DNA from 4 places in the Mesorhizobium sp. WSM4840 genome. Region 2 is predicted to be linked to each of the others. Evidence: riboswitches for the same ligand, from Rfam matches in the RefSeq annotation. Region 2 holds a riboswitch; each other region holds the start of a gene.
The links. Region 2 has a riboswitch for thiamine pyrophosphate ahead of AC0L3I_RS11065 (YkoF family thiamine/hydroxymethylpyrimidine-binding protein). Riboswitches for the same ligand answer to the same signal wherever they lie in the genome.
Positions count from the first base shown of each region.

Region 1: linked by a shared signal. The riboswitch ahead of thiC (phosphomethylpyrimidine synthase ThiC) and the one ahead of AC0L3I_RS11065 (YkoF family thiamine/hydroxymethylpyrimidine-binding protein) in region 2 are both predicted to bind thiamine pyrophosphate.
Region 3: linked by a shared signal. The riboswitch ahead of AC0L3I_RS13385 (YkoF family thiamine/hydroxymethylpyrimidine-binding protein) and the one ahead of AC0L3I_RS11065 (YkoF family thiamine/hydroxymethylpyrimidine-binding protein) in region 2 are both predicted to bind thiamine pyrophosphate.
Region 4: linked by a shared signal. The riboswitch ahead of thiB (thiamine ABC transporter substrate binding subunit) and the one ahead of AC0L3I_RS11065 (YkoF family thiamine/hydroxymethylpyrimidine-binding protein) in region 2 are both predicted to bind thiamine pyrophosphate.

Region 1 is NZ_JBVVQD010000058.1:12,035-19,636, reverse strand. It holds gene AC0L3I_RS35520 (transposase) at 1-245, opposite strand, end outside; gene AC0L3I_RS35515 (cytochrome-c peroxidase) at 1,350-2,435, opposite strand; TPP riboswitch at 3,358-3,474, shown strand; gene thiC (phosphomethylpyrimidine synthase ThiC) at 3,579-5,429, shown strand; gene thiO (glycine oxidase ThiO) at 5,426-6,427, shown strand; gene thiS (sulfur carrier protein ThiS) at 6,396-6,593, shown strand; gene AC0L3I_RS35495 (thiazole synthase) at 6,595-7,368, shown strand; gene AC0L3I_RS35490 (thiamine phosphate synthase) at 7,365-7,602, shown strand, end outside.
Region 2 is NZ_JBVVQD010000006.1:133,946-141,547, forward strand. It holds gene AC0L3I_RS11030 (NADH-quinone oxidoreductase subunit D) at 1-750, opposite strand, end outside; gene AC0L3I_RS11035 (hypothetical protein) at 823-1,260, opposite strand; gene AC0L3I_RS11040 (CBS domain-containing protein) at 1,496-1,933, shown strand; gene AC0L3I_RS11045 (YybH family protein) at 2,118-2,477, opposite strand; gene AC0L3I_RS11050 (hypothetical protein) at 2,592-2,816, opposite strand; gene AC0L3I_RS11055 (NAD(P)/FAD-dependent oxidoreductase) at 2,905-4,026, opposite strand; gene AC0L3I_RS11060 (aspartate aminotransferase family protein) at 4,285-5,667, shown strand; TPP riboswitch at 5,980-6,092, shown strand; partial or broken gene AC0L3I_RS11065 (YkoF family thiamine/hydroxymethylpyrimidine-binding protein) at 6,083-6,680, shown strand; gene AC0L3I_RS11070 (MBL fold metallo-hydrolase) at 6,893-7,602, shown strand, end outside.
Region 3 is NZ_JBVVQD010000008.1:79,573-87,174, forward strand. It holds gene AC0L3I_RS13365 (AI-2E family transporter) at 1-914, shown strand, start outside; gene AC0L3I_RS13370 (ABC transporter substrate-binding protein) at 1,156-2,169, opposite strand; gene AC0L3I_RS13375 (ABC transporter ATP-binding protein) at 2,166-2,924, opposite strand; gene AC0L3I_RS13380 (ABC transporter permease) at 2,921-3,721, opposite strand; partial or broken gene AC0L3I_RS13385 (YkoF family thiamine/hydroxymethylpyrimidine-binding protein) at 3,807-3,950, opposite strand; TPP riboswitch at 3,941-4,053, opposite strand; gene AC0L3I_RS13390 (sulfite exporter TauE/SafE family protein) at 4,369-5,145, shown strand; gene AC0L3I_RS13395 (superoxide dismutase family protein) at 5,281-5,790, shown strand; gene AC0L3I_RS13400 (ATP-binding cassette domain-containing protein) at 5,988-6,998, shown strand; gene AC0L3I_RS13405 (ABC transporter permease) at 6,995-7,602, shown strand, end outside.
Region 4 is NZ_JBVVQD010000001.1:162,026-169,627, forward strand. It holds gene AC0L3I_RS00900 (RNA polymerase factor sigma-32) at 1-455, shown strand, start outside; gene AC0L3I_RS00905 (M48 family metalloprotease) at 600-2,027, opposite strand; gene thiQ (thiamine ABC transporter ATP-binding protein) at 2,327-3,097, opposite strand; gene thiP (thiamine/thiamine pyrophosphate ABC transporter permease) at 3,097-4,716, opposite strand; gene thiB (thiamine ABC transporter substrate binding subunit) at 4,810-5,823, opposite strand; TPP riboswitch at 5,867-5,981, opposite strand; gene AC0L3I_RS00925 (thiamine diphosphokinase) at 6,084-6,728, shown strand; gene AC0L3I_RS00930 (ABC-F family ATP-binding cassette domain-containing protein) at 6,730-7,602, shown strand, end outside.

The DNA.
Region 1 (7,602 bases), on a different contig from region 2:
GATGCAGCGTCTAGGGGATTTGCCATGAGATACTCCGCTCGCGGTTTGAGACCGTGTTCAGCATCAAGGGCTATGACATTAGAGTCAATCAGCCGACCATTTAGCAGATCCATTTCTTTGAGCTCCCTTGTTGTGTCGGCTATAGCTACGGAGAGATCGACATCGCTCCAGATGGAACGGCCCCGTTTTTGAGAATTGCGCTTTTGTTTGACCTCCACAGTGAACGGTCGGGTCTGCCGCCTCATAGTTTCTTCCTTGTTAGAACGAATTGCACAGGAGGTCGCGGCTGACGACGACTGAACAACTGGCGCTTCCTCTGTTGCGCCGAGCTATATGGATGAGATAGCCCGAGAGCAAGCGGCACTTGCGGTTCGCCTTCGGACGACGATCCGATTGCGAGTGCATTGACAAATGCTCGCTCGAGCCACGTCGCTGGCTAGTCGCAGCTTTGTTTTCATATCGATGCGCTTGCAGAGCTGGAACAGCTGCTCGCGCGTCGCAAAGCCATCGCGCACGTTTTTGAAGGGATGGATGTGACGGCATGGCGGTTTCTGCTGGGCGCACGCCAACGCCGCGCGGAATATGTCCGCGATGGCACGACCAGATGGTTCCGAGCTTGTCAGCGAATCTCAAGCGGGGCCGCATGCAACGACACATCACGACACAGTCGGCTAGTCGGAGCGTCCGTTGATGTTCTGCTCAAATCGATGCCAGTATCTGGCCAAAGTCCGGCGGTGTGCCGAAGATCATGGCGGTCAAATTGGCGTAGGCGCGAGCACGGCGCGATCGGGGCCTCAACGATGGTCGGAAGGGTCAGCTACGAACTGGTGCAGGACAAACGTTCCGGAAAGAGCCGGTGAGCTACCGGTGACGCCGCCGCGCTATTTGTGCTGCGTTTTGCGTTTCATTGACCTGTTGCGGCTGGACTGCGGGCTTGATGAGCGTTATCGGACGAACCATCTGGACGACCTCCCTGAAGTCACTGTTGTCGGCAGCGTGACTGCCGTCACGCCTGCCCGATCGCAACCTTTTCAGGTCCTATCGAGGGACATGCCGAGAGCAGCAAGGTGCTATTCCGACCGTTTCACTCGTTCTGCGGCATTCGTTTCAGACTGCGCTGCCGTCTGTGCCAGCATGAACTGATCGACGTTGCCGGTAAGGCGGTCATGCTGTCGTGACGCAAGTGGGCGTCGACGGGTCAGCTTTTCACTTAGCGTTTCAATTGAATTCGGAAATGAAAGCCCACCTAGCTCCAGTTGGAGAGGCCTCGCCGGAAGTCACGATCGTGTCGTCCTAGTGATGGTCGCAATCATTCCTGATTGCGACTTTCCCTAGCCAGCTCCGGCCAATCATTGCCCGAGGAGATGCAATACAGGTCGAGGCGTTGTCGGCGTTTCGGCGGGCAAGATGGGATAGGCGACCTCCGGTACCTTTCCGGTCAGCGAATTGAGGAAGGCAACGAGCAGGTCGACTTCTTTTTCCGTCAATTCTTCGCCGAGCTGGGTGGTCCCCATGATGGCGACGGCCTGTTTCAGATCCCAAACCTTGCCCGAATGAAAGTATGGCGCGGTGAGTGCTACGTTGCGCAACGGCGCCACGCGGAAAACATAGGAATCGTCGGCTGCATGGGTGACGGCAAATCGGCCCTTGTCGTTTTCCGGCAGGACATCGGCGCTGGGCTTTTCAACGAGGCCGAATGGGTAATAGCCCTCCCCACCAACGTTGATACCGCCGTGGCAGGACGAGCAGCCCTTGTCCATGAAAAGCGTAAGGCCCTGTTTCTGTTCGGAAGTCATGGCGGCGTCATCGCCATTGAGGAAGGCATCGAAGGGGGCCGGCGTGACTAGTGTCGCCTCAAAGGCTTCGATTGCCCTGGCGACGTTTTCGAAGGTGACGCGATCGGCTTCACCCGGGAAAGCTGAATTGAACCACTCGACATATTGCGGCATCGACTTGAGCGTGGCGATGACTTGACCTGGTGTGTTGGCCATTTCGACAGCGGCTTGGATCGGTGCCTTGGCCTGAGCCTTCAGGTCTTCAGCACGACCATCCCAGAACTGCGCGATGTTGAAGACAGCGTTCAGTACCGTCGGCGCGTTGCGCGGTCCCTTCTGCCAACCATGACCGATCGAGCTTTCATGATTGTCGTCGCCCCCGGTGGCCAAGTTGTGGCACGAATTGCACGACAAGACGCCTGACGCCGAGACGCGTGGATCGAAGAACATTGCCTTGCCCAAGGCTATCTTCTCCGGTGTGATCGGGTTGTTGGCGACTGTCGGCGTGATAGATGGTAGAGCCTTGAAGGTGGCGCGTGCCGTTTCTCTGAGGTCTACGGGGATCGTTTGCGCAGCAATAGCGATGGCCGGCAAGGCGACAGCCACCGTAGTGAATAGGATTTTCACAAATGATCTCCCTGTGTTTTGCACGGAAGCCATTGTGGATTTGCGGTTCGTGAACGCCTTGCGCTACAGGCAATCCTCTTTGCATAAAATCGGTTCTCACGCGGACCTGACATATTGTCTTCCTTGTTGCATTGCGCGCGATGTCACCCACGAATGAACGCCAGTCGGTATCTCCTGTCGCCTCTGGAGGAGCATCAAAAGTCGTGCCAACTGAGCAGAAGGAACCTCCGGGAGATTTTCCGGATATTATTCAATAAGTTAACGAATTCGCGGCTGCAAGGCGCAGCCGTACTCCGGTGTCGCGGATCTGACAAACCCAACAGTCGGGATGAAACAGAGAGATGTTGGACCGTCAGCGCCTTGTCCCGATGGGCACTCGGCCGCTCCAAGTGCCTTGAGAGGACGTCCAGGGCGGTCTTCCCGTAGGGTGGTGGCGGCGTCGCGGGGCTTGCGCTTTTTCGGCATAAGGAACCGGCAAATACGCGTTGGCAACAAGCCACGCGCCGACGATCTTCTTGATGAGGTCGGATTTTGAAACGCCCATTGCGGCGGCGAGCCCGGCGAGGGATTCATCGACCTTGGGATCAAGTGCGACGCCTGTGACATTCCGGAGCATGAGCGCAGCCCTCCGAAGCATGGGGGGCTGTGCTTTATCGGCTTCATCAGCTTCTTGACAGGTATTCGGGGTGCACCTCGAGAAGGCTAGTTTTGATCTGATTACCATTATCTGAGAGGGCGAGATCGCAGTCCCGGAGGCACCGTCCGACGTATGCACCCGATGGCGTGGATTGATCTTTAGTCCGACGGTATGGCGGTCCCCCTTGATCCGTCCCCTGGTTCCGGAGCGTGATTTGTCGCCGACACATGCGCGAGCGTCCCTCGGGTTTGACCGATCGCCGATGACCGCCGCGAGCCGAATGCGCTTGACAAGTTAGCGCCGGCCCGTTCAACCTGAGGCATTCACCAGGGGAGTCCCGGCAAGGGGCTGAGATACTGCTGGCTATCGCGGCGCAGTGACCCGTTGAACCTGATCCAGTTCATACTGGCGTAGGGACGGTGCAAGCGCTTTGCGGGAGGTTTACGCCCGAGGTCCTGTTTCGGCAGGTCGACAAGAAGCGTCTTCATCCTTCCGGCACAGAACTGGGTCTCCAATGCATGAAGCAAAGGAGCCTGACGATGAATGCCCTCACCCCCACCGTGTCGACGGGACCACTGCCCGCCTCGCGGAAAATCCACAAGCCCGGTGCCATCCACCCGCAGATCAGGGTGCCGATGCGGGAAATCGCCGTCCATCCAACGGCCGGCGAGCCACCCGTCACGGTGTACGATCCGTCCGGCCCCTATACCGACGCGGCTGTCGAAACCAGCATCGAAAAGGGCCTCGCCAGGTTTCGCGATGAATGGGTGACGGCGCGCGGCGACGTCGAATTCCACCATGGCCGCAGTGTCGGGCCGGGGGACAACGGATTCGCGACAGGTGAGCGCCTGACGCCGGAATTTCCCATTCGCAATCGGCCGCTCAGAGCCAAGGCAGGCAAGGCGGTGACCCAGCTTGCCTATGCGCGGGCAGGCATCATCACGCCCGAAATGGAGTTCGTCGCGATCCGCGAGAACCTTGGCCGCGAGAACCTCGGTCGCGAGATCCTGCGCGGCAAGCTTGAGCGCGACGGCGAAGCCTTCGGCGCGACGACCCCCGACTTCGTCACGCCGGAATTCGTGCGCGACGAGGTGGCGCGCGGGCGAGCAATCATCCCCTCCAACATCAACCACCCCGAGAGCGAGCCGATGATCATCGGCCGCAATTTCCTGGTGAAGATCAACGCCAATATCGGCAATTCCGCGGTCACCTCCTCGATGGCCGAAGAGGTCGAAAAAATGGTCTGGGCGATCCGTTGGGGAGCCGACACCGTTATGGACCTGTCCACGGGCCGCAACATCCACAACATCCGCGAATGGATCATCCGCAATTCGCCGGTGCCGATTGGCACGGTGCCGCTCTACCAGGCGCTCGAAAAGGTCGCTGGCATCGCTGAGGACCTGACCTGGGAAGTCTACCGCGATACGCTGATCGAACAGGCCGAACAGGGCGTCGACTATTTCACCATCCATGCCGGCGTGCGGCTGCATTACATCCCGCTGACGGTCGACCGGGTCACGGGTATCGTCAGCCGGGGCGGTTCGATCATGGCCAAGTGGTGCCTGCATCATCACCGCGAAAGCTTCCTTTATGAGCATTTCGAGGAAATCTGCGATATCGCCAGAGCTTACGACGTGTCCTTCTCGCTCGGCGACGGCCTTCGTCCCGGCTCGATCGCCGACGCCAACGACGCGGCGCAATTCGCCGAACTGGAAACGCTTGGCGAGCTGACCAAGATCGCCTGGGCCAAGGATTGCCAGGTGATGATCGAGGGGCCGGGCCATGTTCCGATGCACAAGATCAAGGAGAACATGGACAAGCAGCTCGAAGTCTGCGGCGAGGCGCCGTTCTACACGCTCGGGCCGCTGACGACCGACATTGCGCCGGGCTACGACCACATCACCTCCGGCATCGGGGCGGCGATGATCGGCTGGTACGGCACGGCCATGCTCTGCTACGTCACGCCCAAGGAGCACCTCGGCCTGCCTGACCGCAACGACGTCAAGACCGGCGTCATCACCTACAGAATAGCCGCCCACGCCGCCGACCTCGCCAAGGGTCATCCGGCAGCGAAGCTGCGTGACGACGCACTGTCGCGGGCGCGGTTCGAGTTTCGCTGGGAAGACCAGTTCAACCTGTCGCTCGACCCTGAAACGGCGCGCTCCTTCCATGACGAGACCTTGCCGAAGGAGGCGCACAAGCTGGCGCATTTCTGCTCCATGTGCGGACCGAAATTCTGCTCGATGCGCATCTCCCACGAAATCCGCGCCGAGGCACAGAAAGAGGGCATGGCGGCGATGGCAGCGAAATACCGCGAGGGCGGCGATCTCTACATGCCCGCTGACGAGACCGGCGTACCGCTCGTGCCAGAGGCGCCGGAACCGTCATGAGGCTGCTGCTCAAGGGGGCCGGCGTCGCCGGCCTCACCGCCGCCTTCGAACTCGCCGCCCGCGGCGCGACGGTGACCGTTGCCGAGACAAGGGATAGCCTTGGCGGCAATGCGTCGTGGTTCGCCGGCGGCATGCTGGCGCCATGGTGCGAGCGTGAAAGCGCCGAGCAGCCGGTGCTGGACCTTGGCCGCGATGCCGCCGACTGGTGGGATGCGGTACTGCCCGGTCAGGTGACGCGGGCAGGAACACTGGTCGTGGCCGCGCCGCGCGATGCGGGCGAACTCGAGCGGTTCGCCAGCCGCACATCGGGTCACCGGCGTGTCGATGAAGATGAAATCGCGTTGCTGGAGCCCGACCTCGCCGGCCGCTTGCGCCGCGGATTGCTCTTCTCTGACGAAGCGCATCTCGACCCGCGCCAGGCGATGGCGGCACTTCATGACAGACTGGTGGCGATGGGCGTCGAATTCCGCTTCGGCGCCGATGCCCGGCACATTTCCGGTTTCGATCGCCAGATCGACTGCACCGGGATCGCGACGGACGACGACCGGCTGCGTGGCGTTCGAGGCGAGATGCTGATCCTGCGCACGCCCGATGTCTCGCTGTCGCGCCCGGTCCGGCTGCTTCATCCGCGCTTTCCGCTCTACGTGGTGCCGCGCACCGGCCACCGTTTCATGGTGGGCGCGACGATGATCGAGAGCCAGTCCACTGGACCGGTCACGGCGCGTTCGATGATGGAGTTGCTCAGCGTCGCCTGCGCGCTCCATCCGGCATTCGGCGAGGCTGAGATCGTTGAGGCTGGTGCCGGCGTTCGTCCGGCCTTTCCAGACAACCTGCCGCGTGTCGAAGCACGCGGAAACACCGTCGCGATCAACGGCCTCTATCGCCATGGCTTTCTGCTCGCCCCTGCCATGGCGCGCCAGGCGGCCGAACTCATCTTCCGTCACGACAAATCCGTGGAGCTTGCTCATGAAACTGACCGTCAACGGCGTAGCGCATGAGGTTGCCGCCACCACATTGGCCGAATTGCTTGCCGCGCTCGACTATGAAGGCGACTGGCTTGCGACCGCCGTCAATAGCGACCTCGTGCACAAAGCCAACCGGGCGGAATTCCGGTTGAGCGACGGCGATCGGATCGAAATCCTCTCGCCGATGCAGGGAGGCTAGCATGTTCGAGCTTCTCGGGACGACGCTTCCTTCCCGCCTGCTTCTCGGCACCGCGCAATATCCTTCGCCGGCCATCCTTGCCGATGCGGTCAAGGCGTCGGGCACGTCCATCGTGACCGTCTCCTTGCGGCGTGAGATGGCAGGCGGCAGGGCTGGCGAAAAATTCTGGTCGCTGATCCGCTCGCTCGGCACGAGAATCCTCCCCAACACTGCCGGGTGCCACTCCGTCAAGGAAGCGGTCACGACCGCGAAGATGGCGCGCGAAGTGTTCGGCACGAGCTGGATCAAACTCGAAGTGATCGGCAACCAGGACACGCTGCAACCGGACGTGTTCGGCCTGGTCGAAGCGGCGCGCATCCTGTGCGAGGATGGTTTTGCGGTATTTCCCTATACCACCGACGATCTTGTCGTGGCAGAGCATCTGCTTGACGCCGGTTGCCAGGCGCTGATGCCATGGTGCGCGCCGATCGGCTCGGCGCGCGGGCCCCAAAATCTCGATGCGTTGCGAAGCTTGCGTGGCCATTTCCCGAACATTCCGCTGATCGTCGATGCCGGGATCGGCCGACCGTCGCATGCGGCCGCCGTCATGGAACTCGGCTACGACGCGGTGCTCCTCAACACGGCGATAGCCAAGGCCGGCGATCCCGTTCAAATGGCCGCGGCCTTCGGCAAGGCGATAAGGGCAGGCCATGAAGCATATCGCGCTGGGCTGCTTGAGCCGCGCGACTCGGCGATTCCGTCCACGCCGGTCATTGGTAAGGCGGCGTTCCCGTGAAGCTCGACCCCTTCTACCTCATCGTCGATTCCAGCGCCTGGATCGAGCGTCTCGTGCCGCTTGGCGTCAAGCTGGTGCAATTGCGCATCAAGGACAAGGACGAGTTTTCGCTACGCCAGGAGATCCGCGCTTCGAAAGCGATATGCGAACGCCACAACTGCCAGCTCGTCGTCAACGACTATTGGCGCGTTGCGATCGAGGAGGGCTGCAACTTCGTCCATCTCGGCCAGGAAG
Region 2 (7,602 bases):
GCCGATGGGAATGTCGAAGTCCATCTCCGGGTAGCATTCATATGGCTGCGCCTTGCGCAAATCCCACGGTGCGCCCGACCCGCGCACCATGGGGCCGGAGAAGCCCCAGGCCCAGGCGTCATCGAGGCCGATAACGCCGACATCGACATTGCGCTGCTTGAAGATGCGGTTGCCGGTGAGCAATTCATCGAGATTGCCGCAGACCTTGAGGAACGGATCGCAGAAATTCCAGATATCGTCCAGGAGCTTCGGAGGCAGATCCTGGTGCACGCCGCCGATCCTGAAATAATTCGCATGCATGCGGGCGCCGGAGGCGCGCTCGTAGAACACCATCAGCTTCTCGCGCTCGGCAAAACCCCAGAGCGGTGGCGTCAGCGCGCCGATATCCATGGCCTGTGTCGTGACGTTGAGGAGATGCGACAAGAGCCGGCCGATTTCGCAAAAGAGAACACGGATGAGCTGTCCGCGCTTCGGGACCGATATTTCGAGCAGCTTCTCGGCGGCGAGGCAGAACGCATGCTCCTGGTTCATTGGCGCGACGTAGTCGAGCCGGTCGAAATAGGGCAGGGCCTGCAGATAGTTCTTGTACTCGATGAGTTTTTCCGTGCCGCGGTGGAGCAGGCCGATATGAGGATCGGCGCGGTCGACGATCTCGCCGTCCAGTTCCAGCACCAGCCGCAGGACGCCGTGAGCAGAGGGATGCTGCGGCCCGAAGTTGAGGGTGAACTTGCGAACTGCGGCTTCGGCCATGACGCTGCTCCGCTGTACCGGGTTTTCAGGGCCGAAGCCGGGTGGTCCGGTCCGCCACGCCCGGATCGCCGATCAGGTGGTTGTCTGGATGATCAGCGTCAGCATGCCGTCGCCATCGATGTTGGCGGCAACAACCTGCGAGGAATCCAGTCCGCTCGCCGCCAGCGCCGTTGCTGCCTGCGGCGACGCATCGATCGAGCTCTGCAGGGTAAGCAGATCTTCAACGCTGGTCTGGGTGATCACGGCCTCGGCTTGTGTCTTGAGTTCCGGCGGCAAATCCTCCAGGGCGACAATCGCAATGCCAGTAAAATTCTGGTCGGTGAAACCTTGATCCGGCAGGGCTTGGTCAGGCAGGGCCTGGTCAGGCGTTTGGTTAGGCAAGCTTGGATCGGGCAGGGCTTCCGGAGCCGGGGGTGCGATTTGGGGAAGCTGCGGGTCGGTGGATTGCGCGTGGATCGGCTGCGCCAGGGCCAATCCCGAAAGGGCGGCAATTGTCGTCAACATGCGCATGATCGTTCCTTCCGTTTTCCGTTTTGCTCGGGGAGGATCACTCGGTGATCACACAACCATCGTGCCGGATTATGGTTCCCGGTCCGTCACGGATAAGGCCCGTCGCAGAGCTATCCCGTCGCGCGTGCCCGCTGCGCGTGGTCGAAAAATGGAACAATTTCTAAAGGCGTTCATTCTCCCCTGATCACACCTTCATCACAGGATCGGCGGGGCGCTGCACCTCGAGGAGAAAGCTATGAGAATCAGCGAGTGCATGACACGGAATGTTCAGGTCGCCAGTCCGGACCAGTCCCTGCGGGATGCCGCACGAGCCATGGCCGATCTTGACGCCGGTGTTCTGCCCGTCGGTGAGAATGACCGGCTGGTCGGCATGATCACGGACCGCGACATTGCCGTCCGTGGCATCGCGGAGGGCAGAGGTCCCGATGCCAAGATCAGGGACGTGATGAGCGCGGAGGTACAATGCTGCTTTGACGACCAGGAAGTCGGCGATGTCCTTCAGAATATGCGCGATCTCAAACTGCGGCGAATGCCGGTGATCAGCCGCGACCGACGGTTGGTTGGCATTGTCTCGCTCGGCGATCTCGCTACGAATGGCGAGCCGGCCTGGGCCGGCGAAGCGCTGGGCGGCATTTCGCAGCCGGGCGGCGACCATTCGCAGACGGCGCACTGATGCATCATAACCAGATTTGAGGTTCCTGCTCGATCGACGGCATCGGCGTTCAGGAAACTTCGAATCCACAACCGTACTGGAGTCACTCCTTTGCGCTACAGGGCCGCACGCCCGGACGCGCGAGCATTTGGTTTTGCGCATGATTCCCAGCGAAAATCGATTTCCGAGGTCATCCGGGCCGGCGCTACGCAACGGAGAATCGATCGATGACCCACAGCCATGTCCCGTCGCCTTGGCGGCGGGCGACCTCGGCGGTTACGGTGCCATCGGGAAGACGGGTTGACGTGAGTGCCAAGTCTCCGCTGATAACTGCCGGTGCCTGAGTTCCGGCAGCAAATTTTCGGCCCGTTGCGGTGATGTCGGCGAAGAGTGCCCGGATCGCTTCGCGGCCACGCGTCAGTCGGCCTTCACCGCTGTCGACGACGGCATGCGGCTCAAAAAGCGCGGCCATGCCGTCGATGTCTCCCGCCCACTGCCGGGAGATCAGCAGGCGCTCCAAATCCTGGGGATCACGCGCCAGTGCACGGCTTGGTTCATCGGTCATGGCGAGACTCCTCCGACGCTCGGTACCAAAGCGTTCGATCCTGCGCCAAGTTTCGTTGGAAGACGAGCCGCCGAAGCTCCGCCATGCCGATCGCCAGGTGGAGCAGCCTGGCGATCATCCTCCCCAGCCGACATCGCGGGCCGCAACGCGCCATTCGGCGGCGCCGGCGCGGCGCCGATGGCTGCTGCTGCCGTTGAGGAAGTCGGCGATCCTTGCCGCCGACTTCGCCGAGGCGAAGGTGAGCAGCCGATCGTGATGGACCACGGGCTCGCCGGTCTCATTGTCCCAGATCTCGAACCGGCAGCTTGGGTTCGGCATGGCTTCGAAACGGTTCTTCATATCGATGGTCCCGTTGATCGTCGGATCCAGGTTCCGCGACCCCGGCTTACGGATGGCTTACGGGTGCGCTCGCGCGGATCGCCCTCGGCTAGCTGGCCTTCGGCGCGAGGCGCTGCGCGACATGGTCGGCGATCGCCAGGCTTGAGGTCAGGCCGGGGCTCTCGATGCCGAACAGATTGACCAGGCCCTCCGTGCCATGCACCGGCGCGTCCTGGATGACAAAGTCGGCATTGGCTTCGCCAGGACCGGAGAGCTTCGGCCGGATGCCGCTATAGGCCGGCTGCAGGCTGCCATCGGCCAGGTCCGGCCAGTATTTGCGGATCTCGTCGTAGAAGCGCTCGCCACGCGTTGGATCGACGCGATAGTCGAGTGTCTCGGTCCATTCGACGTCAGGCCCGAAGCGGGCGACGCCGTCGAGGTCGAGCGTCAGATGGACGCCGAGCCCGCCGGGTTCGGGCACGGGATAGACCAGCCGCGAGAACGGCGCCCGGCCGGCGACCGAAAAATAATTGCCCTTGGCATAGCGAAGATCTGGCACGAATTGCGGGTCGAGCCCGTCAAGCGAGCTGGCAAGTGCTGTGGCGCCAAGCCCGGCGGCGTTGATGAAGCGCGCGGTGGCGATTTCAAAGCGCTCGCCGCTTGTGCTGTCGACCGTGTCGAGCGCGATGCGCCCGCCCTCGATGCGGCCGCAGACGATGCGGGTGTTGAGACTGAGCGCCGCCCCGTGCTCCTCGGCGTCGCCCAGCAGCGCGAGCATCAGGGCATGGCTGTCGATGATGCCGGTGGCGGGAGACAAAAGGGCCGCCGTGCACCGCAGCTTGGGCTCCAGCCTGCGCGCCTCTGCTGCGGTCAAGGGCGTCAAATCGCCCGCGCCGCAAGCAGAGGCGTTGGCCAGGATGGAAGCGAGCACCGGCTCCTGTTCGGCATCCGTGGCGACGATGAGCTTGCCGCAGCGCGCATGCGGCACCGCCCGCTCCTGGCAATAACGGTAGAGCTTTTCCCGGCCTGGCACGCAGAGCCGGGCCTTCAGCGATCCGGCCGGATAGTAGATGCCGGCATGGATGACCTCGGAATTGCGCGAACTGGTCCCGGTGCCGATGGCGTTCTCGGCCTCGAGGATCAGGGTATCCATGCCACGCCGTGCCATCTCTCGCGCGATCGCGAGGCCAATGACGCCGGCGCCGGCGACGATGCAGTCGACATGGTCCACGATCAGGCCACCTCAGCCTTGTTGTTGTGCCTGCTGGTGACCCGTTCGGGGCGACGCGCACCGCCGGCCTGGCGCAGGTTCTCGCGTTCTGCAGCCTCGAAGCTGAAATTCTGCATGTCTTCCGTCCATCCGCCAGCCCTTCCGAAAGGGCTTGACACCCTTACAAGAAACAGATGCACCAAACAGCATTAATCCAGAGGCCGATGCGCGCCGAACGGCGGCAGGACGCACGTCCCGGCATGCAGGACAGGAGCCATCATGGACGCTCGACCGAATTCTCCCGAAGCCCGCGACATCAGCTACCACATGCACGGCTACACCAATGCCCGCAAGCATGAGGAAGCAGGGCCACTCGTCATCGAGAAGGGCGACGGCATCTATGTCGAGGATCTCGCCGGCAACCGCTATATCGAGGCGATGGCCGGGCTTTGGAGCGTCGCGGTCGGCTTTTCGGAGAAGCGGCTGGTCGATGCGGCGGTGCGCCAGATGTCCAAGCTGCCTTACTATCACGACTTCGGCTCCAAATCGCATTCGCCGCTGATCGATCTCGCCGAGAAGCTGGTGCTAATGGCGCCAGTGCCGATGAGCAAGGCGTATTTCACCAATTCCGGCTCCGAGGCCAACGATACGGCCATGAAGATGATCTGGTACCGGTCGAATGCGATCGGCCAGCCGGCACGCAAGAAGATCATCAGCCGCAATCGCGGCTATCACGGCGTCACCATTGCCGCGGCAAGCCTGACAGGCCTGCCCAACAACCACACTTCCTTCGACCTGCCGATTGCCAATGTGCTGCACACGTCGACGCCGCACCACTGGCGCGAGGCGCTGCCAGGCGAGAGCGAAGCAGAGTTTTCGAGCCGGCTTGCCGACGACTTGGAAAAGCTGATCCTGGCCGAAGGACCGGAAACCATCGCTGCCTTCTTCGGCGAGCCGATCATGGGCGCCGGCGGCGTCATCGTGCCGCCGGCCGGCTACTGGGAGAAGATCCAGGCGGTCCTGTCGAAATACGACATCCTGCTCGTCGCCGACGAGGTGATCTGCGGTTTTGGCCGAACCGGCGAGATGTTCGGCTCGCAGACCTTCGGCATCAGGCCTGACATCATGGTGCTGTCGAAGCAGATTTCTTCGTCCTACCTGCCAATCTCGGCCTTGCTGATCAACGAAAAGGTTTTCGAGCCGATTGCCGACGAAAGCAATCGCATCGGCACCTTCGGCCACGGCTTCACCGGCGGCGGCCATCCCGTTGCGGCGGCAGTCGCGTTCGAGAACCTGAAGCTGATCGAGGAGCGCGACCTTGTCGGCAATGCGCGCACGGTCGGCGCGCATATGCAGAAGCGGCTGCGCAAGCTCGAATCGCACCCGCTTGTCGGCGAGGTGCGCGGAGTCGGCCTGATCGCGGCGGTCGAACTGGTCGGCGACAAGGCGAGCAAGACGCCGTGGGAGACGGCCGGCGCGCTGGGCGGGCTCGTCAACGGTTTCATGCAGCAGAACGGCGTGATATCCCGCAACATGGGCGACGCGCTGGCTTTCTGCCCGCCGCTGATCATCACCGAGCCACAGGTCGATGAGATGATCGACGCGTTCGAAAGATCGCTTGAAGCCGCGGGCAAGCAGGTCCCGCAATTGGCGCGCGCGTAACGGCGTGATCTCGAGCGACGCAAGCGGCGTTATAAGAAAACTGCGAAAAACTTATAACGCTGCAGGAGAGGATCAGGAATCCTTGTTGCCGTCGTGCAGCCAAATCAGAATGGTCTTGCAGATAAACAAAGCCATCACGAAAAACGCCTCGTGAAAGCCGCCGCGTATTGAGCGTTGAAAGCCAGGTACGCTTTGAGCCTTGCTGCGGCATCCAATCTTCCGCAGGGGAGATCGGCAGCTTTGCCGGCGGCGCCACGATCGGCAATTGCCCCGGATCGTACTTGAACATCCACCGCGCCGGTGCTACGTCCACCCAATCGACAGGGGCGCTCCGTATTGCCGGGGCTGAGATGGAAGGTGCCAAGCCTTCGGTCCCTCAAGCTGATCTGGGTAATGCCAGCGGAGCGAGGCGACCGTGTTTTCAGGTGCACAGATTTCCCTGTATCCGATGTGCGACGATTTCGTCGGCGTCATCCTCAAAGCACTTTCGGCGATGGCCGAATTTCCGCATCGAGACCGACGACATCTCGACGCTGATCGTCGGCCCGCCGGAACAGCTTTTCCCGGCCATGCGCGATCTGTTCGCCTCGGCGGCGGCAAGTGGCGTGCACTGCGTGTTGTCGGCGACGGTGTCGCGCGGCTGCCCCGGCGAGCCCGACGATCCGATCTGCACACCGATTTCCGGCAGCAGTCACGAGCTGTCCCTGGCCGAGCGCATCGGCGCGGCGCGGTCGCATGTCGACGGTGCGAAAAAGCTCGGCCAAGAGGTCGCCGCGCAGTTCTCGCTCTATCCGCTCGGCGAGGGCCATCACATGGACGAGATCTACGGCTGCATCGACTTTCTCAAGACTTCGGGCGTCTTCGACAGGTCGAAGAATTTCTGCACCAAGCTTAGAGGCGATGCCGGACCGGTGTTCGCGACGCTATCGGAAGCCTTCCTTCGCTTCGGCGCGCCGCAAGGCCATGTCGCGCTCGATTTTACCGTGTCGGCGAACAGCCCGAGCGCTTGTTAGAGCGTGTCGATATTCAGCCGGCCCGCGAACGGCGGTTTCCTACGCTTCCGGTACTCACGTATCCAAAAGTACGCTCCGTTCCGGTTCTCGGACCCCACCATTCTCGGCTCGGCGACGACCTCGATCGGCCGGCCCTGATCGCCGCGTTCACGGCGGCCTTGTGCAGTGCCGAGCGCCGTTGATATGCTCGATCATTCAGTCAGCGGGGAAGGATGTTCGATATCTCGCGTCGCGACCTGACACTTGGCGCAGCCGGTGCTCATGCTGCGTTTGGACTCGACAAGCCGATCACGTTTGTCGACGCGGCCTGCGCTCAACAGGCCGTCGCTCAACCTTTCCGAAAATACAAGGTTGGCGACATTGAAGTCTTCTGTCTGATTGATGGCATGCGTGACGTTTCGCTGCGGGAGGGTATGGTCAGGAATGTCAGCGTCGAACAGGTCAAGACGGCGCTGCGTGGTGCCGGTTTTCCCGACAATCAGGCGCCCCTGCGGTTTATCGTCATGGCGCTAAAGCTGCGCGATCAAGTGGTCCTGATCGACTCGGGTACCGGCGGTCATCCGATTTATGGTGAGGGGAGCGGCCGGCTATTCGAGAGCATGGCTGCGGCGGGCCTTGACCCCAAGGCAGTCAAGACGATCCTGATCTCCCATCTGCACGGCGACCACATTTATGGCCTCATGAACAATGAGAGCAATGCCCAGGTCTTCCCGGATGCCGACATCGTGGTGCCCGCCGCGGAATTGAAATGGTGGACGCGCCAGGGAGTCGAGTCGATCGATCTCGGACCGACGCGCAAGGGCCTCGCCCAGCGCATTCAGGCCACCGTGGCGACGTGGAAAAACGTCAGGACCTTTGAGGGAGAACCAGAACTCCTGCCCGGCGTGCACGCCGTTCAGGCGCCGGGTCATAGCCCGGGAAT
Region 3 (7,602 bases), on a different contig from region 2:
CTGCGCTGATATCGGTCAGCGTCGCGGCGGTGGCAGTCGGCCTGCCGCTCGTCTTCGTGGCACAGCAGCTTGTTCGCGAGGCGGTAAACGGAGCCACCTATATGGAGGAGGTCATCCGGGGTTGGAACACAGATGCCTTCGTGTCGGGCTATCCCAGGCTTTCGGCGGTTGCCCAGTGGATTGAGAACCAACTCGATCCGGCCGGCACGGTCGCCGCATTTGTACAATGGCTGACGGCACAAAGCACATCGCTGTTGCGCGGCTCGATCAATCAGGCCGTGATGTTCATTCTGACATTTTATCTGCTGTTCTATTTTCTGCGGGACCGTGAATCCGCCCTGCGGGGGATCGAGCGTCTCTCGCCCCTGCGTACCGCGGAGACGGCATACATGCTGTCCCGCCTTGCCGAGACGGTACATGCGATCCTGATAGGCACCGTGCTTGTCGCCGCTGTGCAGGGGACGCTGGGCGGCCTGATGTTCTGGTGGCTCGGCCTGCCCACTCCGGTCTTCTGGGGCTTGGCAATGGGACTGCTTGCCATCGTGCCGGTGCTCGGCGCATTCGTGATCTGGGTGCCGGCAGCGATCTATCTCGCGCTGGAGGGGGCTTGGGCGAGCGCGGCGATCCTGACCGTCTGGGGCGGCGTGGTCGTCGCCGGCATCGACAATCTGCTCTATCCGATGCTTGTCGGGAACCGGCTGCGGCTCCACACGGTGGTGGCCTTTGTCGGTGCTGTCGGTGGCATCGTCCTGTTTGGAGCATCCGGGCTCGTCCTCGGCCCGGCGGTGATTGCGGTCACCGTCAGCCTCATTGACATCCTCAAGAAACGATTGAGCGACCAGCCCGAGGCGGAACTGACGCCAAAGCGCGACACAAAGCCATCACGTCAGTCCGGACCCGCGCCCAGTGAGTAAGCACCGCCGCGCGCGACCAGTTCGGCGACCACCACGATGCGCATGAGCATTGTTCCAGCGTCAGCCTGTCCCGCCTTGCGATCACGACCAGCACGCCGACCGGCTCTGGCCGGACTGGTTCGGCCGTGCGCTCGACAGCGGCGGCAGCGGCGCGTCGAAGCTGGTCGATGCAGTTCCGGTCAAGTCCGATCCTGCTGGTGACGACGGCGAGTGCCGACAGGATGCATGCGCCGCGGCGGGCTCATTTTTCGCCGTCCAGATAGGCGTTGCTGTAATAGGCCGCGAAATCGGGTCGTTCGCCGACCGGGTTCCCATCGCCGTCGCGCAGGGCTCCGGCCTTGAACAGGTAGTCGCCGATAGCCTCCATCTTTGCGGGATCGATCGTGCCGATCGCGCCGGCGGGGCTTTGCAGATAGTGGCCGTCGACCAGCGCCTTCAGCGATGCCTCGATCAATGGACGGTCAGTCAGCATGTCGCTGTTTGCTGCTATCAGGATCTCAGCCGCTTCTTGCGGATGTTCGACGGCGAAGGCATAGCCGCGCCTGGTCGCGGCGATGAACGCGGTTGCCGTGTCCTTGTTCTTCTCGAGGTAGGCTCGGCTCGAGCCAATGAAATTGGTGTGTTGGTCGGGCACGCCGAAATCCGCGTAACGGAAGGCGCGCTGAGGCTTGTCGTCAAGCTCCGCCTTGATCCCCTCCCAAGTGTAGACCTCGAGCGTAAAATCGACTGCGCCATTGGCCAAGGCCTCATAGGCGGAGGTGCCCAGCGTCACTGTTTCGAATTTGCCCTCGCCGCCATCATGGCGGATGATGGTGCCGATCAGCGCATTCTCCCAGGCGCTGCCGAAACCGTCATAGGTCAGGCCGTCCAGATCCCTGGGGGACTGTATATCGGCGCGGTCGGCGTTGAACACCAGCCTGCCGGTTTCTGTCTGCATGATGGCGTAGGTGGCGACGAGGTCGGCGCCGGCCGTGCGTTGGGTGAACAATCCTATGGATCCCAGTATACCGAAATCGGCCACGCGGTTGGCGATCAGCGTACCGGCCGCAGTGTCGGTGTAGGGCAGGATCCGCATGTCGAGCCCGGCCTCGGCGTAGAAGCCTTTCGCTTGGGCGACATAGAGCCCGACATGATTTGTGTTCGGCGTCCAGTCTAGCGCGACGGTGACAGTCTGCTGGGCGGAGACGGACGTGACGGGTGCGAACCCGGCGATCAATGCGGCAGCGATGAAGAGGCGTCTGGAAAGCATGGTCATGTCCTTTGGGCGGGCTGTGGATCGAGCAGGGTATCGAGGATGTCGGCTTCGATGGCGCTGGCTTCCGACGAGGCAAGATCCTTGCGCGGGCGCGAAAGAGGTATGATGATTTCGCGCAGCACGCGGGCGGGGCGGGCGCTCAGCACATAGATGCGGTCGGACAGGAAGACCGCCTCGCGGACGTCGTGGGTGATCAGCAGGACCGTCCAGCGGTGTCGGTCCCACATCGTCTGAAGCCAGCGCTGCATGCCGGTGCGCGTGAGGGCGTCGAGTGCGCCGAACGGCTCGTCGAGCAACAGCATGGCGCGGTCCTGCACGACGGTGCGCAACAGCGCGGCGCGCTGGCGCATTCCGCCCGAGAGCTGCGCCGGATACTTATGCTCGAAGCCCGCAAGGCCGAATTCGCCGAAGAACGGCGCCACCCTGTCGCGCGCCGCCTTGCGGGACATGCCCTGCACTTCCAGGCCGAGCGCGGTGTTGTCGATAACCGTGCGCCAGGGCATCAGGGCGTCGTGCTGCGGCATGAAGGCAAACGGTCGGCGCGTGTCGGCCAGTGGCCGCCCGTCGAAGTCGACATCGCCGCCGTGGCCTCCGAGACCGCCCGTCAGCAAGCTGAAGATCGTGGACTTGCCGGCTCCGGAGGGGCCGAGGATTGAAACGAATTCGCCCGGCTCGATGTGCAGGGTGATGTCGGCAAGCACGTCGATGTCGCCAAAACGCTTCCTGACTTGGCGCAGCTCCAGCCGCCTGCTCATGATTTTCGTGCGCCATCGAGCCGCTCCCATGGCATGACGACGCGCTGGATCAGTACCGTAGCAGCAAACAGGGCTAGCGTGAGCAAGGCGCTGACCAGCACGGCCGCCAGCACGAGATCGGGCCGGAAATTGTTCTTGGCGTTGAGCATGTAGATGCCGAGCCCTTTGGCCGCACCGGCATATTCTGCGAAGATGGCGCCCACCACGGCATAGGTGATCGAGATGCGCAGTCCGGCGAAGAAATAGGGCAGCGAGGAGGGCAAGCGGGCCAGCAGGAAAATGCGCATGCGGGAAGCGCCCATCGAACTCAGAAGCGCCGAGATGTCCCGATCCGTCGAGTCATAACCCTGCACAAGCGCGACCAGCATGGGAAAGAAAGTCACGAGGGCGATCAGCGTGATCTTCGGCGTCAGCCCGAAGCCGAACCAGAGAACGACCAGCGGGGCGATCGCCACCAGCGGCAGGGTCTGGCTGATGATGAACACCGGGAACAGGGCACGGCGCAGCGGGTTGAAGAAGTCGATCAGCACCGAAAGGATGAAGGCAACGGCCAGCGAGCAGGCGAAGCCCGCCAATGTGGCGCTGATCGTCGGCACGGTGTTGTCGAGCAGCGCCTGGCGCTGCCGGATGGCCTGGGCGAGAACGCGTGACGGCGCGGGCAGCGTGGTGGGCGAGATGCCCGAGATGCGCGCATAGAGGTCCCAAGCCAAAACCAGCGTGCCAACCGATAGCAAGGCCGGTCCGACCTTGGCGAACAAGGCTGCGATTCGCGGCGCGGCGGAGAAAGGTTGAGACATGCGAGACTTGTCTGGTGCGAAAAGATCAGCGCAGGGTCGGGCTGTTGGCCGAAACCGTAAGCTCGATCGTGAGATGGCCCTGGAGCGGGCCGACCGGCAGCGTCGAAATATCGTCTGTGCCTATGCGCAACCGATCGCGACAAGGGTCGAGCGCATCGAGCGCGGAGATGACGACACCGACGAAATCGCCGGTTGTCGGAGAAAGAGAAATCTGTGCGCCAGAAAACATCGCCCGCCTCGCTCCGCTGGTATTATCCAGATCAGCTCTAGGGTTTACGGGCTTGCAGCCCAGCTCTCAGCCCCGACGATACGGAGCACCCCTGTGGATGCCGGCAATTAAACAGATATGGGGTGGAGCTGCAAGCCTGCGTCCGACTCGTGAAACCTCAGGTCGAGGAGGCGCGGCGCAGGACAGGGAAGAGTGACAACCCGGCATCCTGTTCGAGATCGCTCTCGATATTCTGAGAAGCCACATGACTTTGAAGGTATCGGGAAAGACGTCGATCGAGCGGACAGTTTCCCGTTCGTCGCCATTGTCGATGCCAGGCGTTTGGTGAATTGTGGAAGCATGAAGATATAAATTGCATCCGTTGTAGGCAGCGGTTCCTCTTTCGCCAATTACGACCCGCGCTTTGTTGGAGAGCCAAATGCAGGAATTTATCCTTTTTGCGCTCGTAGGGTTTGTAGCTCAGGCTGTCGACGGGGCTCTCGGCATGGCCTACGGCGTGATTTGCTCGACAACCCTACTGGGGTTTGGCGTGTCTCCTGCACACGCTTCGGCTTCAGTTCACGCAGCGGAGCTGTTTACCACTGCGGCCTCAGGTTCGGCTCACCTCTATCACCGCAATATCGACTGGAAGCTTTTCTGGCGGCTGATGCCATTTGGTGTTCTCGGCGGCGTTCTCGGCGCTTATGTGCTCACCTCGTTTGAGGGAGCGATCATGAAGCCATATGTGACCACATATCTGGCGCTTGTCGGAGCTTGGCTCCTGTTCCGTTCATTCCGGCGGATCCCGAGTAAGCCGGTCCCTGCAGGCGCGGTACCTCCGCTTGGACTTGGTGGTGGATTTCTCGATGCCGCAGGGGGTGGTGGATGGGGACCCATCGTAACGACGGGCCTTCTCGGTTTTGGCGGGACGCCCCGCTACGTTATTGGTACGGTAAATGCGAGCGAGTTCCTCATCACGCTCTCGGTGTCTCTGACCTTCTTGTTTGCATTAGTAACGGGCCATTGGGCGGAGGCAGGAGAGCCAACGGAAAATCTACTCTCTGTCGCCGGCTTGATTCTTGGCGGCGTAGTCGCAGCGCCGATGGCCGGTTGGGTAGTGAAGTCAATCGCAGAAAAGACGCTTCTCAGGCTCGTTGGTATTCTCATCATACTGCTTGCAGGCTGGCAAACCGCGCAACTCTTCGAATTGGTGTAAACTGAAGACACATCGAACAGGTTGTCGGCGTCGCTTCCCTGGCGGCTGTGCGGGAGACAAAAAAACTCAATTGCCAAATGGAACGAAGAGACCCCTTTGTTGTTTGGCTTGCTTGGACAACCGGAGGCCGAGTCGATGAGAAGATTGGTTGCAACAACAGGGTTGGCGCTGGCGGTCGCGATGCCTGCAGCGGCTCAGGACACCGCGACCGCGAAAGCCGAATTCGTCAACATGGCCGGCGAGAAGAATGGCACGGCCACGCTGACCGAGACGGCGCAGGGCGTGCTGATAGCGTTGGAGGTAACAGGACTGCCTCCGGGCGAGTGGGTCGCGTTCCATGTTCATGAAACCGGAAAGTGCGACCATCAGACCGGCCATGACTCGGCCGGTGGGCACTTCAATCCGACGAATGCCGAACATGGATACCTCACTGGAAAAGGCCCGCACGCGGGCGATATGCCAAATCAGCGGGTCGGCGCCGACGGCGTTTTGCGTGCCCAGGCTTTCAACGGCATGGTCAAGCTGGATGGTGGAGAAACGGCGATACGAGGCAAGGCATTGATGATCCACGGCGGACAGGACGACTACAAAAGCCAGCCTGCCGGTGATGCCGGAAATCGTCAGGCCTGCGCCGTGATCGAGTGAAAACCCCAAGATGATTAGAGACCTGTCCGACATATGATCGGACCGGCTTTCAGCCTCAGCGGCCAGGTAGTGGTACGTCGTCGGAGCCTCTGGCACGAGGATAAGCCAGACGGTAAGTTCGTGCGCCTGCAGAGAAATTGACGACGCACCCATCGCGCCGAAGCTGGCCTTTCATTTTGCGACTGCCGGATGATTGCATGAACGATACTTCTCCTATGGGCCTGCCCTCCAAGGGTTTTGTCCAGTCAGCCATTTCCGCCCGCGGCCTGGTCAAGACGTTCGGCAAGCTGCGCGCCGTCGATGGTGTCGATCTCGATGTGCCGCGCGGCATGATTTTCGCCATCCTGGGTCCGAACGGTGCCGGCAAGACAACGCTGATGCGCATGCTCGCGACGCTGTCGCGCCCCGACGCCGGCTCTGCGACCGTGATGGGGCACGATCTCGTGCAGGCCCCGCATGCGGTCCGTGCGGCAATCGCGATGACCGGGCAGTTCGCTTCGCTCGACGAGGACTTGACGGGCCGGGAGAACCTCGTCCTGCTCGCCCGACTCTGGGGTTTTCGCGGTCGCGCCGCGAAAACCCGTTCGGACGACCTGCTCGCGGCTTTCGGCTTGTCCGAAGCGGCGACGAAGCAGGTGAGGGATTATTCGGGTGGCATGCGAAGGCGGCTCGACATAGCCGCCTCGCTGGTCGTCACGCCGGGCGTGCTGTTCCTCGACGAGCCGACTACAGGCCTCGATCCGAACGCCCGCAAGGATGTCTGGGGCATGATCCGCGGCCTCGCCGAGGCCGGCGTCACCATCCTGCTCACCACGCAATATCTCGAAGAGGCCGATCAACTTGCAGCGCGTATCGCCGTCATCGACCACGGCAGGAAGATCGCCGAGGGTACCAGCCGCGAACTGAAGGCGGCCACCGGCTCCGGCTTTCTCCATGTCGCGCTCGCCGATGTTGCACGGGCGGACCAAGCGGCGACCATTCTGGAACGCCGGCTGGAACATCCTGTCCAACGCAGCGCCGAAGGCGCTGAGCTCTCCGTCCTTGCCGGCACAGCGAAGGCCGCCAATGAGGCGCTGGCCGATCTGGTCGCCGCCGGCATCGAGCTGTCGGATTTCTCCATGGGCCAACCCAGCCTCGAGGAGGTCTTCTTCGCGCTGACGGGCCAGCCGGGCCTCGGTGAAAGCCGGAAGGCAGGTGACAAGCCATGATCGACACGACATCCCTGCAGCGGCTGCAAAGCGTCGCCCGACCTAGGACCCCATCAGCCCTTTCCAACGCGCTGGTCTTCGGGTGGCGCGCGGTGCTGAAATTCAAGCATGTGCCGGAGCAACTCTTCGATCTGGTGATGACTCCGATCATGTTCACCCTGCTCTTCACCTTCGTCTTCGGCGGCGCGCTCGCCGGTTCGCCTGGCGAGTACCTGCAATTCTTCTTACCCGGCATCCTGGTTCAGACCGTGGTGTTCAACGCAGTCTATTCGGGCATGGGTTTGTCGACCGACCTCGGCAAGGGCTTATTCGACCGCTTCCGATCGCTGCCGATCTGGTCGCTGTCTCCGTTCGCCGGCCTGATGGTGGGTGACATCCTGCGCCATTTGATTGCCGCCTCGATCATTCTCACCATCGGGCTGATCCTCGGCTACCGGCCTGAGGCAGGCATCCTCGGCGTGCTTGCCGCCTTCGCCATGCTGATCGCCATCGGGTTCGGCATGGGCTGGGTATTCATCGTGCTCGGCCTGCTGATCCGCACGCCAACCACGGTGATGACGCTCGGCTTTACCTTCCTGTTCCCGCTCGTTTTCGCCTCAAACAT
Region 4 (7,602 bases), on a different contig from region 2:
TGGCGAACGGTGCCGAGCCGATCTCGAATACCTCGCTCTATCGCGAGGTGTCGGTCGCGCTCGGCGTCTCCGAGGCTGACGTGGCGATGATGGACTCCCGCCTTTCGGCACCGGATAGCTCGCTCAACCAGCCGCTCGCCGACGATGCGGGCGCCACCGAGCGAATGGATTTCCTGGTTTCGGACGATCCTTTGCCGGACGAGGTCGTGGGCGACACGATCGATGTCGAACGCCGTTCTGTCTGGCTGAAAACGGCGCTCGGCGCGCTCAATGCCCGCGAGCTCAGGATCATCGAGGAGCGCCGGCTGAGCGACGAGGGCGCGACGCTCGAAGCCCTCGGCGAGGCGCTCGGCATCTCCAAGGAACGCGTCCGCCAGATCGAGGCACGCGCCATGGAAAAGCTCAAGATAGCGCTGGTGAAGCAAAACCCCGAGTTTCTGGCGACCGCCGCCTAATCAGGGTGTGTTGAGATTCAGGTTAGGCCGAGCCGAAAACGGTGGTTTCCGAGAACCGGAGTGGAGCGTACTTAAAGTACGTGAGCACCGGAAGCGCAGGAAACTGCCGGTTGCAGGCCGGCATCACCTGAATATCGACACACCCTATTTGTCGGTGATGATCTTGACCTTGTCGCCGGCCGAAACAGCTGCACCGGGCGACATCGCATTGAGCACCCTGAACAGATCGAGCTTGCGCTCGACGCCGACCATCTGCGCGGCGAGCGAACCCATGGTCTGTCCGGGCCGCACCGTGACAACGCGGATATGCAGCGGCTTCAGCGCCGCTTTCTCGGCCGCGCTCAAGATACGGAAGGAACCGCTGACCGAGCGCGCCACGGCATCCAGCGAGGCGCTGGCGGAAGGGGCAGCCGTCAGCAGCCGGTAGACCTGGCCACCGGCGCGGATCACCGCGATGTCGAACTGCCAGCCCTCGGCACTGGCATGCGCCGTCGCCGCGTCGTTGCCATTGATCGTTTCCTGGCGCACGCTGCTTTCGTCGAGACCGGCCACCCAGCCGCTGCGGATGTAGTCGGTCAGCGAGCGGCTCTTGTCGATCGAAACGCCGTCGAAGCGAATCGCTATGTCGCCTGGCCCGGTTGCCGTCACCGCCGCGGCCGAGTTGTCGATGATGAAGCCGTCGGGCACCGAGAACGACACGCCGAGCCCTGGATGCAGGAAGGTTTCGCCACGCACATAGCCCTCCTCCGGCGTGTCGCCGTAGAGCAGGCCGTCTATGCCGGCGAGGAAGGCGTCGCGGTCGCGCGTGCCGACGCCGGGCGCGCCGAACTGGCGGGCATGACGCTGCGCCAGATCGATGCGCTGCGGCGTGTTGGGATGCGTCGCCAGGAAGTCGAGGCTGGCGTCGGTGGCGCCGCTGATCGAGCGGAAATCGGTGTAGGCTGACATCGACTGCAGGAAGCGGCCGGCGGCAAAGGGATCGAAGCCCGCCTCGCCGATCGACTTGATGCCGATGCCATCGGCCTCAAGCTCCTGATTGCGCGAGAACTGGGCAAGCCGCAGCTTGCCGCGGATCAGTGCCGCCTTGGCGGTCGGGCTGTCGCCGAGCACGTCGGAGACGACCTTGGTTGCAAACCCCTCCTCAGCCTCGAGCTGTTGGCGCTGCAAGCCGTGGTTTGCAGTGACGTGGCCCATCTCATGCGCGATGACCGCGGCGAGCTCGGCCGAATCGTTGGCCAGCGCCAACAGGCCGCGCGTGATGTAGAGATAGCCGCCCGGCAGCGCGAAAGCATTGACGTTGGGCGAATTGAGGATGGTGATGCGGTAGGTCTGGCTCGGGTTGGCCGACACCACGGTCAGGCTGCCGACGACCTTGGCGACCATGCGCTCGAGCTTGGGATCGGAATACTCGCCGCCATAGGTGGCGAGGATGCGCGGATGCTGCGCCTTCGCCATTTCGGCGAGCTTGCTGTTGGCGGCGACATTGTCGACCGTGATCGGTTTGCTGGAAGGTTGGAAGCCGGATTCCTGAACGTCCGGAGGCGTGAACATCTGGCAGCTTGCCAGCGCCATGGCAAAGCCGGCCAGCGCGAGGAAGCGCGCCAGCGGTTTCCTTCTCACTCTGTCGGTGCCGGTCGGCAGAACAGCTTCCTTTCGGGTCTCAGCACATGGCCCCGAAAATCGGGCATCGATTTTCAGAAAGGATCATGCGCACAATCAACTGCCACAGCGTCCTTCGCGGCCATGAGCACGCATGGCACACCGTAGTGGCAAATCACAACCTATGCCGGACCAGTATCGGAGGACCTAGTCACACTACTTTGACCATGGCAAGCAAGCACCACATCGCCTGAAGCCGGTTTGGCCGTAAATTATGTCCGCTTCCGGGCAACATCTCGTGATCCCGCGCCAAACGGACCTGCACCGATATAGCGTCGGAAGGCCTCCGGTCCAGCCTTGGTAAAAAAATCGGCGACAGTCCCGGTTGCGGCAACCGTGCCATTGTCCAGGAACACCATGTCCTGGCCGATACGGTGGGCATCCTCCGGCTGATGCGTGACGAACAGCACCGTCATGCGCCGCTCCGCATGGACGCCGGCTACCAGATCGAGCATGTCGTCGCGCAAGGCCGGTCCGAGCGAGGCGAACGGTTCGTCGAGCAAGAGCACCGGCCGGTCGCGCACCAGGACGCGGGCGAGCGCGACGCGCTGCCGCTCGCCACCGGAGAGTTCGCGCGGCAGGCGCTGTTGCTTGCCGGCAAGGCCGACGCGCTTGAGCGCCCCGGCGATTGCAGCGTGGTCGCCCTCGGCCAGCCTGAGCGACGGCGAGCGGCCAAGGCCGACATTTCGTTCGACCGAAAGATGGGCAAAGAGATTGTTTTCCTGGAACACCATCGACACTGGCCGCGCCGACGGCGGTTTGGCGCCGACATCGGCGCCGCCGATCAGCACGCGGCCCGATCGCGGCGTCTCGAAGCCGGCCACCAGATTGAGCAGCGTCGATTTTCCCGAACCGCTCGGCCCCATGATGGCGGTGATCTTCGAGGCGGCGAACTCGACATCGAATAAAAACGGCGCTTCGCGATAGCTGAACGAGACCTTTTCCAGCCGCACGGCCGTACCGCTTTCCGCGCTGTTGAGCATCATGATTTTTCTCCCTGCCCCAGCCAGTCAGCGGCCAGGACAAGCGCAAGACAAACCAGGCCGAGCAGCAACGCCAGGCCTGCCGCGTCCATCGTGCGGTAGCTGCCCATGCGCGCCAGCAAGAGGTAAGGCAGTGTCTGCAGGGAGTCGCTGCCGAACAGGGCAATGACGCCGAGATCGCCGAGCGACAAAGCCATGGCGAACGCGAAACCGGTGGCGAGCGGCCGCCGCAGCGACGGCCAGTCGACCAGCCGGAACCGGTTCCAGCCCGAAATGCCAAGCAGCAAACAGAGCCGTTCGTGGCGTTCGCTCGCCGCATCATAGCCGGGGCGAATGGCGCGGATGGCAAACGGCATCGCCATTACCGCATTGACGGTGACGACCATGACAGGGGCGATGGCAAAGACGTCGCTGACAGCACGCAGGAGCAGGAACCAGCCGGCGCCGATGACGATGGGCGGCACGACGAGGACGAAGCCGGCGCCGGTATCGGTGGCGTATTCGAGCAGCGTCCTGGCGCCGACGCGACGCCTCAAGGCCAGCGCCCGTCGTGCCATGACGAGCGACAGCGACAGCGCCACTGAAAGCAGCGCCGCCAGCAGGGCGAGCACGGCGCTGGTCAGCGTCGCCTGCCGCACCGCGATCTCGCCCGCCAGCCGGCCGAGATCGGCGCCAAGGCCTGACGTCACCATGGCAGCCATCGGCCCGGCGACGAACAGCAATGCGAGAGCGATCAATGCTGTATTCAGCACGGTCTCGGCCGGGCCGGCCGAAAGATAGCGGCGCGGTGCCACCGGCAGGTTGGCGTCGCCGACGATGTTGGCGCCAAGCCGCATCAATGCCAGCACAACGACGAAGGTCAGCGCGATCTGCAGCAGTGTCAGCGTCACCGCGCGGGCAGGATCGAAATCGAAACGCAGTGCCTGGTAGATGGCGACCTCCAATGTCGTCGCACGCGGCCCGCCGCCCAGCGTGAGCACGATGGTAAAGGATGTGATGCAGAGCATGAAGACAAGCCCAGCGACGCCCGGCAGCGCCGCACGCAGCGTCGGCCATTCAATCAGCCGGAAGGCGGGTCTGGCGCCCATGCCGAGCTGGCTCGCCAACCGCCACTGGTCGGCCGGCACTGTCGTCAGCGCTTCAAGGAACAGCCGCGTGGCCAGCGGCAGATTGAAGAAGACATGGGCGATGAGGATGCCGGACAGGCCGTATATGCCCGGCCAGCCCAGACCGCCAATCGCGGTGAGCACGCCGGCGAAATAGCCGGCACGGCCATAGAGAGCCAGAATGCCGAGTGCGGCGACGATGGCCGGCAGCGCAAGCGGCACGGCGAAGAGCTGCAGGATCAGGCCGCGACCAAAGAAGCGCGGATGCCGCGACAGCGCCCGCGCAACGAACAGCGCCGGCACGACGGAAAGCAGTGTCGACAGCAAAGCCTGCAACAGCGTGAAACGGGCGACCCGGAAGAGGTAGGAATCGAAGGTCGACGCGGCGCCGGACGGGTCGCGGGCGCCTTCGACGATGAGCCCGGCGAACGCTCCGCCGACCAGCAGCGCAACAGCGGCAAGCGCGATGGTGCCGGCGGTGACGCGGGGATCGGCAGGATATCCGGTATGCATGCCGCCCTGCCTAGTTCAACGATCGTCGAAGCAGAAAATATGGCTGAGGTCGAGTTCCCGGGCGCCGTAGAGTAATCATCTTTCAATCACAAGCTACTTGCTCATCACCGACAGCCATTCGTCGACCCAGGCCTTGCGATTGGCGGCGACCTCTTCCGGGCTGAAAAGCAAAGTCTTGGTCGGCTTGACGAGCTTGTCGAAAGCCGGATTGAGCGGCTTCTCGGTCTTGCCGGCCGGGAACATCCAGTTGGTCTCGGGAATGACATCCTGGAATTTCGGTCCGGTCATGAAAGTCAGGAACTGTTTCGCCAATGGGTTCTTCGCGCCTGACGTGGTGATGCCGGCAACCTCGATCTGCAGATACGCGCCCTCCTCGAAGGACGCCGCCTGATAGCGTTCGGTGTTTTCGGCGACCATGTGATAGGCCGGCGACGTGGTATAGGACAGCACCATCGGCGCCTCGCCCTTGGTGAACAGGCCATAGGCCTCGCTCCAGCCCGGCGTCACGGTGAGCACCTTTGCCCTAAGCTTGGCCCAGGCTTCCGGCGCCTTGTCGCCATAAACCGACCTCACCCACAACAACAAGCCGAGACCGGGCGTCGAGGTGCGCGGATCCTGGATGACGATCTTCTCATCGGCATTGCCCTCGACCAATTCCTTCAGGCTCTTCGGCGGCGTCTTCAGCTTTTCGGTGTCGTAGACGACGGCGAAATAGCCATAGTCGAACGGCACGAAAACATCGTCGCTCCAGCCGCCCGGCACATTGACATCGATGACGGCACCATGCGGCGAAAACAGGCCGGTGGCCTTGGCTTCCGCAGTCAGATTGGTGTCGAGGCCGAGCACGATGTCGGCCTTGGTCGCGGCCCCTTCCAGCTTGACGCGGTTGAGCAGGGCGACGCCGTCGGCGACCGCGACGAATTCGAGAGTACAGCCGCATTCGGCCTCGAAGGCCTTCTTCACCGCGGGGCCTGGACCCCAGTCGGCGGTGAAGCTCTCATAGGTATAGACGGTGAGTTTTTCCTGCGCGGATGCCGGCCCGATGCCGGCGGGAACAGTCGCCGCAAGCAGCACTGCCGAAACTAGAGTGTATAAAAACGTGCGCATCGGCGCCTCCTTCGTTCGCGTTGAAAGGAATTGAGGCGTCGGGCTGTCCGAAACGTCTAATCCCTCCGCCGGTACAAACCGGATCAGGTTCAGCGGGTTGGCATGGTCGCCTCTCAGCTGGTTCGCGAAGATCGCGTCCAGCACCCCGTTAGAGCGTTTCGACACATAGGCCCGGCCTGGTTGCGGCGCAAGCGGAAGTTTGCCGGGCATCTGGAACGCGGCCTTCCGTTTGGCAAGCAGGGCTGGTAAGGGCCACGCATATGAGCAAATTCACCATCCTGCTTGGCGGCGATCTAATCCGCACGCCGCTGCTCGACCGCCAGGTCGAAGGCTCCCGTGTCATCGCCGCCGACGCCGGCATGAGCCATGCCCGGACGCTGAACCTGACGCCGGAACTCTGGGTCGGCGACTTCGATTCGGTGCCGGCGGACTTGCCGGACGAGCTGGCCGCCGTGGCCCGCCAGGTGTTTCCGGCAGAAAAGGACAAGACCGACGGCGAACTGGCTATCGCCGCCGCGCTCGAACGCGGCGCGACCAGTCTCGTGCTCGCCGGCGCGTTCGGCGGCAAGCGCACCGACCACGCCTTCCTGCACCTGGCGCTCAGTGTCCGACTGGCCGAGGCAGGGACGGAGGTGCTTTTGACCAGCGGCGCACAGGAAGGCACTCCCTTGCTTCGCGGAAAGGCCGGCTTCGACTACGCCGATGGCACGCTGTTTTCGATTCTCGGCTTTTCCGACCTTACCGGCCTGACCGTGACCGGCGCCAAATGGCCGCTGAACCATATCGAGATGGCGTTCGGTTCGTCGCTGACCATTTCCAACGAGGTCAGGGGCCGGCTGGAAATTGCGCTGAGCAGTGGCCGCGCGCTGTTGCTCGCCCACCCATTCCCCTTACCTGGAAGCTGACATGGCGCCGCCACTTCTCAATCTCGACGGCATAAAACTGACCTTCGGTGGCACGCCGCTGCTCGACGGGGCGGAACTGACGGCGTCGGCGGGCGACAAGATCGCTTTGGTCGGCCGCAACGGCTCGGGCAAATCGACGTTGCTCAAGATCGCTGCGGGATTGATAGAGCCGCAGGACGGCGAGGTGTTCCGCCAGCCCTCGGCGACAGTGCGCTACCTGCCGCAAATGCCCGACTTGGATGGTTTCGCCAGCGTCCGCGCCTATGTCGAGGCGGGGCTCGGACCCGCCGACGATCCCTACCGCGCCACCTATCTGATGGAGCATCTCGGCCTGTCCGGCGACGAGCGGCCGAACGATCTCTCCGGCGGCGAGGCGCGCCGTGCCGCCCTTGCCCGCGTCATGGCGCCGGAGCCCGACATTCTCCTCCTCGATGAGCCGACCAACCATCTCGACCTGTCGGTCATTGAATGGCTGGAGGAGGAGCTTGCCCGCACCTCTTCGGCGCTGATCGTCATCTCGCATGACCGCCGCTTCCTCGAGCGCGTGTCGCGCGCCACCGTCTGGCTCGATCGCGGCCAGACCCGCAGGCTGGACAAGGGCTTTGGCCATTTCGAGGAATGGCGCGACACCGTTCTGGAAGAAGAAGAACGCGAGCAGCACAAGCTTGGCCGCCAGATCGTGCGCGAGGAGCACTGGCTGCGCTACGGCGTGACTGCAAGGCGCAAGCGCAACATGCGCCGGCTCGGCGAACTGCAGACCATGCGCCAGCGCTTTCGTGGCCATCGCGGCGCCGAGGGTGCGGCGACCATGGTGGCCAGCGACGCCGCCGAATCCGGCAAGCTGGTGATCGAGGCCAAGACCATCGAGAAGAGC